DNA from 2 places in the Pseudomonas sp. GW821-FHT10B02 genome. Region 2 is predicted to be linked to the other one. Evidence: predicted binding sites of a transcription regulator. Region 2 holds the regulator's gene; the other holds the start of a gene.
What was found. The regulator FliA, encoded in region 2, starts transcription of late flagellar genes. The targets are predictions, from matches to a motif close to CTAAAGTTTNNNNNNNNNNNGCCGNTAA.
Positions count from the first base shown of each region.

Region 1: the regulator FliA is predicted to act here: its motif matches at 2,644-2,671, upstream of motA (flagellar motor stator protein MotA).

Region 1 covers NZ_JBWKNR010000012.1:146,570-150,364, forward strand. Annotated here, with positions in the region: gene AC07OF_RS18770 (toll/interleukin-1 receptor domain-containing protein) at 161-643, shown strand; gene motB (flagellar motor protein MotB) at 710-1,723, opposite strand; gene motA (flagellar motor stator protein MotA) at 1,727-2,578, opposite strand; gene AC07OF_RS18785 (HDOD domain-containing protein) at 2,709-3,795, shown strand, end outside.
Region 2 covers NZ_JBWKNR010000015.1:42,792-46,586, forward strand. Annotated here, with positions in the region: gene AC07OF_RS21400 (protein phosphatase CheZ) at 1-480, opposite strand, end outside; gene AC07OF_RS21405 (chemotaxis response regulator CheY) at 500-874, opposite strand; gene fliA (RNA polymerase sigma factor FliA) at 979-1,719, opposite strand; gene fleN (flagellar synthesis regulator FleN) at 1,716-2,549, opposite strand; gene flhF (flagellar biosynthesis GTPase FlhF) at 2,669-3,795, opposite strand, start outside.

The DNA of each region.
Region 1 (3,795 bases), on a different contig from region 2:
TCGTCCCTTGCCGTCATAAAAGCTTTCATTGATTGTCACCTTTCAGATTCGCCACGACCAAGCGAATCAACTCCATGCTCTGAGTATGAAAGGAATCAACAATGACAATACGATCCTCAGGTACCCGCCACCCAGCCTGTGCACCAGGAGGGCCTGTCTGATGCCAGTCGTTATCAGCTATCGCCACCCGCAACGCCTGGATGCCTACATCATCAGCGAACGCCTGAAACTTGAAGGCATTGCTACCCACCTGGATCTGTTCGATGGCGACGCCGGGCAGACCGGCGACGACATCAGCGGCCTGGTCTGTAGCAACATCAGCAGCTGTACGCACCTGATCAGCGTGCTGTCCGAAGAGAACGCCGATACCTGGTGGGTGCCCTTCCAGCTCGGTGCTGCCACCCTCAGCAATCGTCGGGTATCGCTGTTCCAATGTGCAGAGAGCACATTGCCCGACTACCTGGACAAGTGGCCGATCATGAGTTCACGCGAGCACATCGACCTGTTCGTCCTCGCCTACCATGACGAACAGACCTTCAAACGTTCGATCACCAAAGAAGAAGCTGGCGCCGACGCCACCAACCGCCTGAACGCAGGATTCTTTCACGCCGACCTGAAGGCCAAGATCCGCCGCGGTTTCTGAAGCCGCCCATAAAGCACAACGCCCGTGAGCATCGCTGCTCACGGGCGTTGTGATCAGAACCCAGGATTACTCCTTGCTCTCATCCATCTTCAACACACCATCCTCGAAGATGTTCAGCTTCTGGCGCAGCTCGCGCGGCTGCATCGGCTCGGCCTCGGGTGCCGGGGCCGGCACTGCAGGCGCAGGAGCCGGCGCATTGGCGTCTGGAACGGTGCCCTCAGGCGCAGCTGGCTGCTCGCCTTCAAGGGTCCGCTGGGCCTTCTTGGTCAAGACAATGATATCGATGCGCCGGTTGACCGGGTTGAGCGGGTTCGCCCGATCAAACAACGATGACGAGGCGTAACCGACCACCCGGGCAACCTGCGCATCCGGGTAGCCACCGGCAACCAGGGCGCGCCGCGCCGCGTTGGCACGGTTGGCCGACAGTTCCCAGTTGCCGAAGTCACCGGTGCCGGCATACGGCTTGGCATCGGTATGGCCGCTGATACTGATCTTGTTCGGTACCGCCTTGATGGTGTCGGCCATGGCCAGCAGGATATCTTCGAAGTACGGCTGCAAGCGGGCGCTGCCCAGGTCGAACATGGGCCGGTTTTCGGCATCCATGATCTGGATGCGCAGACCATCCTGGGTAATTTCGAAGAGGATCTGGTCCTTGAACTTCTGCAGCTGCGGGTTTTCTTCGACCTTGTTCTGCAATTCCTGCAAGAGCAACTCGAGACGCTCGCGCTCGACCTGCTCGGCCATGCTTTCAACCTTGTCCTGGCCCAGCTGGATACTGGTGTCCGGGGTCGGCTCGGACTTCTCTTCCGGGTTGATGGTCTTTTCCGGGGCAAGCTGTGGCGAGCCCCCCAGGTCAATAACGTAGGGTGTGCCGCTTTCGGAAAAACCGATCGGGTCCTTGAAGTAGCCGGCAATGGCGATCTTCTGCTCCGGCGTGGCCGTCGACAGCAGCCAGAGCACCAGGAAGAACGCCATCATCGCCGTAGCAAAGTCGGCGAAGGCGATCTTCCAGGCGCCACCGTGGTGGCCGTCGCCAAAGCGTTTGACGCGTTTGACGATAATGGGCTGGTTGTTCTCCATGACTCAGCGTCCGCGAACCGCTTGTTCCAGCTCGGCGAAGCTCGGACGGTGGGCCGGAAACAGCACCTTGCGCCCGAATTCCACAGCCAGCGACGGCGGCATGCCGGAAGCCGAGGCTACCAGCGAAGCCTTGATGGCTTCATAGACGTTGAGTTCTTCCCGGGCATCCTGACGCAAGGCGGTGGCCAGCGGGCCAAAGAAACCGTACGCCGCGAGAATACCGAAGAAGGTACCGACCAGCGCCGCACCCACGTGCAGGCCGATGGATTTCTGGTCGCCATCGCCCAGCGAGGCCATGGTCACCACGATCCCCAGTACCGCCGCAACGATACCGAAGCCCGGCATACCGTCGGCGATACCAGTCACGGCATGGGACGGATGATCGAGCTCTTCCTTCATGCTCAGCAGTTCCATGTCGAACAGGCCTTCGAGCTCATGCGGAGCCATGTTGCCGGTGGACATGATGCGCAGGTAGTCGCAGATGAACGCAGTCATGCGTTCATCACCGAGCACAGCGGGGTACTTGGCAAAAATCGGGCTGGAGGCGGCGTCTTCGATATCGGCTTCAATCGCCATCATGCCTTCGCGCCGGCTCTTGTTGAGGATCTCGTAGACCAGCCCGAGCACCTCGATATAGAAGGTATGGGTAAAGCGCGTACCAAACATCTTCAGCGACTTCTTGATTACATGCATGGTCATGTAACCGGGGTTCGCCTGCAGGAACGCACCAAAGGCCGCGCCACCGATGATCAACACCTCGAAGGGCTGAATCAGTGCGGCAATTTTGCCGTGGGATAGAACATATCCGCCGAGCACACTCGCGAATACGACGATGATGCCGATAATTTTAGCCATAGATAGAAAGCACTTACTGTCGTGGTCAGGGTCGTGAGCGGAAGTTAATAAAACTCTTCTTCTACTTATCGGCAGATCTGCGCCAGACTATAGTCAGTCACGGCGAAAAGCCAGTTCGGCCCCCTCCAGCATACCTATTGAATCCATCGTGCCAGATCAAATACCAAAAACACTCGATGCCTGGGTCAAACTACTCGATAGCGTTCGCCTGCCGGTTCCGCTGGCCAGCTACGAACGGGTAAAAGCCACCATTGCCGACAACCGCAGTGCGCTGCGCGATATTGCCGAGGTGATGCAGGACAGCCCGGCGCTGGTGCTCAGCGTCATGCGCGAGGCTAACCATCACACCCAGACCAGCATCGGCGAGCCCGCCGAAAGCCTGGAAGTCGCCCTCAATCGCCTGGGGCTGGCACGCACCTCAGAGCTGTTGGAGCGCTTGCCGGCGCTCCCCGAGGGTGAAATTGCGCCGACCTTGCGCCAATTGCAGCAGGTCAGCCAACACGCCAGCCAGCAGGCCAACGGCCTGTTCGCCAGCCGCCTGGCGCGGCTCTGGCAGGAAATACACTGGGGCAGCCTGTTGTTTCTGTCGCCTTTATGGCCACTGGCCCTGACCTTTCCCAAGCTGCTCGAAGACTGGGAACTGCGCGTGGTGCACAAGGGCGAATCGGCGCCGCAGGTAGAAATGGAGCTGTTCGGGGTACGGCTGCTCAGCTTGTGCCAGGCACTGGCCGAACACTGGCGCCTGCCGGACTGGGTCACGCGCGGCTATCACCTGCTGCAGGAGGAGCGGCGTTTGCTGGCCAAGGCACTGCACATCGCCCGCGACCGGAACAGCCTGCGCCAACAGCAGCGTCTGGACGACAACCCGAACCTGCGCCGCTGGTTCAATCAGCCCGCCAACACCGTACTCTTGGCCAACGGCCTGGCCCTGGCGGCACAAGTCGGCTGGACCAACACGCATGTTCGACGCTGGCAACTGCTTACCAGCCTGTACCTGCAGACCTCACTGGATGATGTGCAACAGCTGGTGCACCAACAAGCGGCCATCAGCGCCCGCCACCATGCCTGTCATGACCTGTTTCACCCGGCCGAAGCCCTGCTCTGGCCCTGGCATCAACGGCGCCTGCACCAGGGTCTGATCGCCCCGCCGCCGCCCTCGGCCCAGGCCCTGGGCACCTGGCGCAAGCTGTGCGCCGAGCTACTGGTCGAGCCCAGCC
Region 2 (3,795 bases):
GCGGCTGCCTTCCTCACTACGTTCCAGGAAGCGGTCGATGCGGTGCATCAGCTCGCGGAACTCCGGCGCAGCCACTTCACGGCGCAAGAAGCGCTGCCAGTCGGCGCGCAGATCGCGGGCTTCGTCACTCAGCTCGTGGAGGACCGGGGTGCTCTCCTCGACCAGATCCATGGTCCGGTTCGCCGCGCCCTCGGTCAGCTTGACCACATAGGACAGGCGCTCGGTCGCATCGGTGATCTGCGAGACTTCCTCGGCCTGCGGCATTTGCGGATCGATCTGGAAACTGACGATCGCACTGTGCAGCTCACGCGTAAGCTTGCCGACTTCCTGGTACAGGCCACGGTCACGGGTCTGGTTCAGCTGATGGATCAGTTGCACCGCGTCGCCGAATTTGCCCCGCTCGAGACTGTCGACCAGTTCGTGGGCATGCTTCTTCAGTGTCGACTCGAAGCCGTCCAACGATGAATGTGTTTGCTCCATAGCGCCCCCGTGGCGTGTCTTAGCTGTTGACGCGCTCGAAGATCTTCTCGATCTTTTCTTTCAGCACCTGGGCAGTAAACGGCTTGACCACATAGCCGTTGACGCCGGCCTGGGCCGCTTCGATGATCTGCTCGCGCTTGGCTTCGGCAGTTACCATCAGCACCGGCAGGTGCTTGAGGCGCTCGTCGGCACGCACTTTGCGCAGCAGGTCGATACCGGACATGCCCGGCATGTTCCAGTCGGTCACGAGAAAATCGAAATGACCGCTTTCGAGCATCGGCAGCGCCGTGTTGCCGTCATCGGCTTCCTGGGTATTGGTGAAGCCCAGGTCACGCAGCAGGTTCTTGATGATCCGCCGCATCGTCGAAAAGTCGTCGACGATGAGGATTTTCATGTCTTTGTTCAATTAGACCTCCAAGCAGTCTTTAACGCGCTCAGCGCTGAACGCGCATTCAATCAATTCGGGCACTACATTTCGCGACTGCATTGAACCTGCGTTCAACGCGCCCGCCATTCCCCCAGGCGACCACGCAAACGCGCCGCGCACTGGCTGTGCAACTGGCTGACGCGCGACTCGCTGACACCCAGGACCTCACCGATTTCCTTGAGGTTCAGCTCTTCGTCGTAGTACAGCGCCAGGACCAGACGCTCGCGTTCAGGCAGGTTGGCGATGGCATCGGCCAGGGCTGCCTGAAAACGCTCGTCTTCCAGATCGCGCGAAGGCTCGAGCTGGGCACTGGCGCCGTCCTCGTGCAGGCCTTCATGTTCGCCGTCCTGTAACAGGTCGTCGAAACTGAACAGGCGGCTGCCCAGGGTGTCATTCAAAATCCCGTAGTAATCATCGAGACTCAATTGAAGTTCGGCAGCAACCTCGTGATCTTTAGCGTCACGGCCGGTTTTTGCTTCAATTGCACGAATCGCGTCACTGACCATGCGGGTATTGCGGTGGACCGAGCGCGGTGCCCAGTCCCCTTTACGTACTTCGTCAAGCATTGCCCCACGGATACGGATACCGGCGTAGGTCTCGAAACTGGCACCCTTGCTCGCGTCATACTTGTTGCTGACTTCGAGCAGGCCGATCATGCCGGCCTGGATCAGGTCCTCGACCTGGACACTGGCCGGCAAACGCGCCAGCAAGTGATAGGCGATACGCTTGACCAACGGCGCGTAGCGCTCGATCAACTCGTACTGACCATTGCGAGACGCGTTGCTGTACATCCGGTATCCGCTGGCGTTCATAGCACAGGTCCCGCGCTCGTCGGCTGCACCAGGCGCTCGACAAAAAACTCCAGGTGACCACGCGGGTTGGCAGGCAACGGCCAGGTGTCGACCTTCTGGGCAATGGCCTTGAATGCCAGCGCGCACTTGGAACGCGGAAAGGCTTCATAGACCGCTCGCTGCTTTTGCACCGCCTTGCGCACACATTCGTCGTAAGGCACCGCGCCGACGTATTGTAGGGCGACGTCGAGGAAGCGATCAGTGACCTTGGTCAACTTGGCGAACAGGTTGCGCCCTTCCTGCGGGCTTTGCGCCATGTTGGCCAGGACCCGGAAGCGGTTCATGCCGTAATCGCGGTTGAGCAGCTTGATCAGCGCGTAGGCGTCGGTGATCGAGGTCGGCTCGTCGCACACCACCAGCAGCACCTCTTGGGCCGCGCGGACAAAACTGACTACCGAGTCACCAATACCGGCAGCGGTATCGATCACCAGCACATCGAGGTTGTCGCCGATCTCGCTGAAGGCCTGAATCAGACCTGCATGCTGGGCAGGCGCCAGGTGCACCATGCTCTGCGTGCCGGAAGCGGCGGGCACAATGCGCACGCCACCCGGCCCCTGCAGCAGTACATCGCGCAGCTCGCAGCGGCCCTCGATCACGTCGGCCAGGGTGCGCTTGGGCGTCAGGCCGAGCAATACGTCGACGTTGGCCAGGCCCAGGTCGGCATCCAGCAGCATGACCCGACGGCCAAGCTCTGCCAGCGCCAATGACAGGTTCACCGACACATTGGTCTTGCCGACGCCACCTTTGCCGCCAGTCACGGCGATCACCTGTACGGGATGCATGCTACCCATGTTTGTTCATTACCTTGTCTTGCTTAGACCGAGGCCACATGACCGGCTGCGCTTTCAACACCTGAAAAATGCCTGGCAGTCCATCAATGCAGATACTTTGCAACGTCTTCACAATCACCTCAGCCAACACGCTTGCCGGGGCTGTGGTAGAGATCAGCGAACATATCGGCCATCGCCTCTTCGCTGGGCTCGTCCTGCATCTGCACACTCACCGCGCGGCTGACCAGCTGGTGCCGGCGCGGCAGGTGCAGATCGTCAGGAATGCGCGGCCCATCGGTAAGATAGGCCACTGGCAATTCGTGACTGATGGCCAGGCTCAGGACTTCGCCGAGACTGGCCGTTTCATCAAGCTTGGTCAGGATGCACCCGGCCAGCCCGCAGCGCTTGTAGCTGTGATAGGCGGCGGTGAGCACCTGCTTCTGGCTGGTCGTCGCCAGCACCAGATAATTTTTAGACGCAATACCGCGTCCTGCCAGGGTTTCCAGCTGCATGCGCAAGGCCGGATCACTGGCTTGCAGGCCAGCGGTATCGATCAGCACCACGCGCTTGCGCAGCAACGGCTCCAGCGCCTGGGCCAAAGACTGGCCGGGATCGACGTGGGTCACCGAGACATTGAGGATCCGCCCCAGGGTCTTGAGCTGCTCCTGAGCACCGATGCGGAAACTGTCCATGCTCACCAGCGCCAGGTTCTGCGCGCCATACTTGAGCACATAGCGTGCTGCCAGCTTGGCCAGGGTGGTGGTCTTGCCCATGCCCGCCGGCCCGACCATGGCGATCACGCCGCCTTCTTCGATCGGCTCGACTTCCGGCACATCGATACGCCGTGCCAGATGCGCAAGCAGCATGCGCCAGGCATGACGCGGCTCTTCGATGCCGGCAATCTGCGCCAGCAGTTCATGCGCCAGCGGCCCGGACAGACCGATACGCTGCAGGCGGCGCCAGAGGTTGGCCTGCTGCGGCTGGTTACCCTGCAGCTGACTCCAGGCCAGCGAACCGAGCTGCACTTCGAGCAGCTCGCGCAGACCGCTAAGCTCCGAGCGCATGGCATCGAACAGGCGCGGGTCAACCGGCGCGGCAGCCGCGGCAACCGGTGCCGCCGGCGTCTCCACAGGGGTCTCGACCAGCGGCTCGGAGGCGGTCAGCGGCAAGCCGGCAAACAGCTGGCGGTTGCCGTCTTCGCTTTCGCTGCGGCTACTGAGCTCGGCCTGGGCGGTGACGATGCGCGACTGGGTCTTGCGCAATTCAT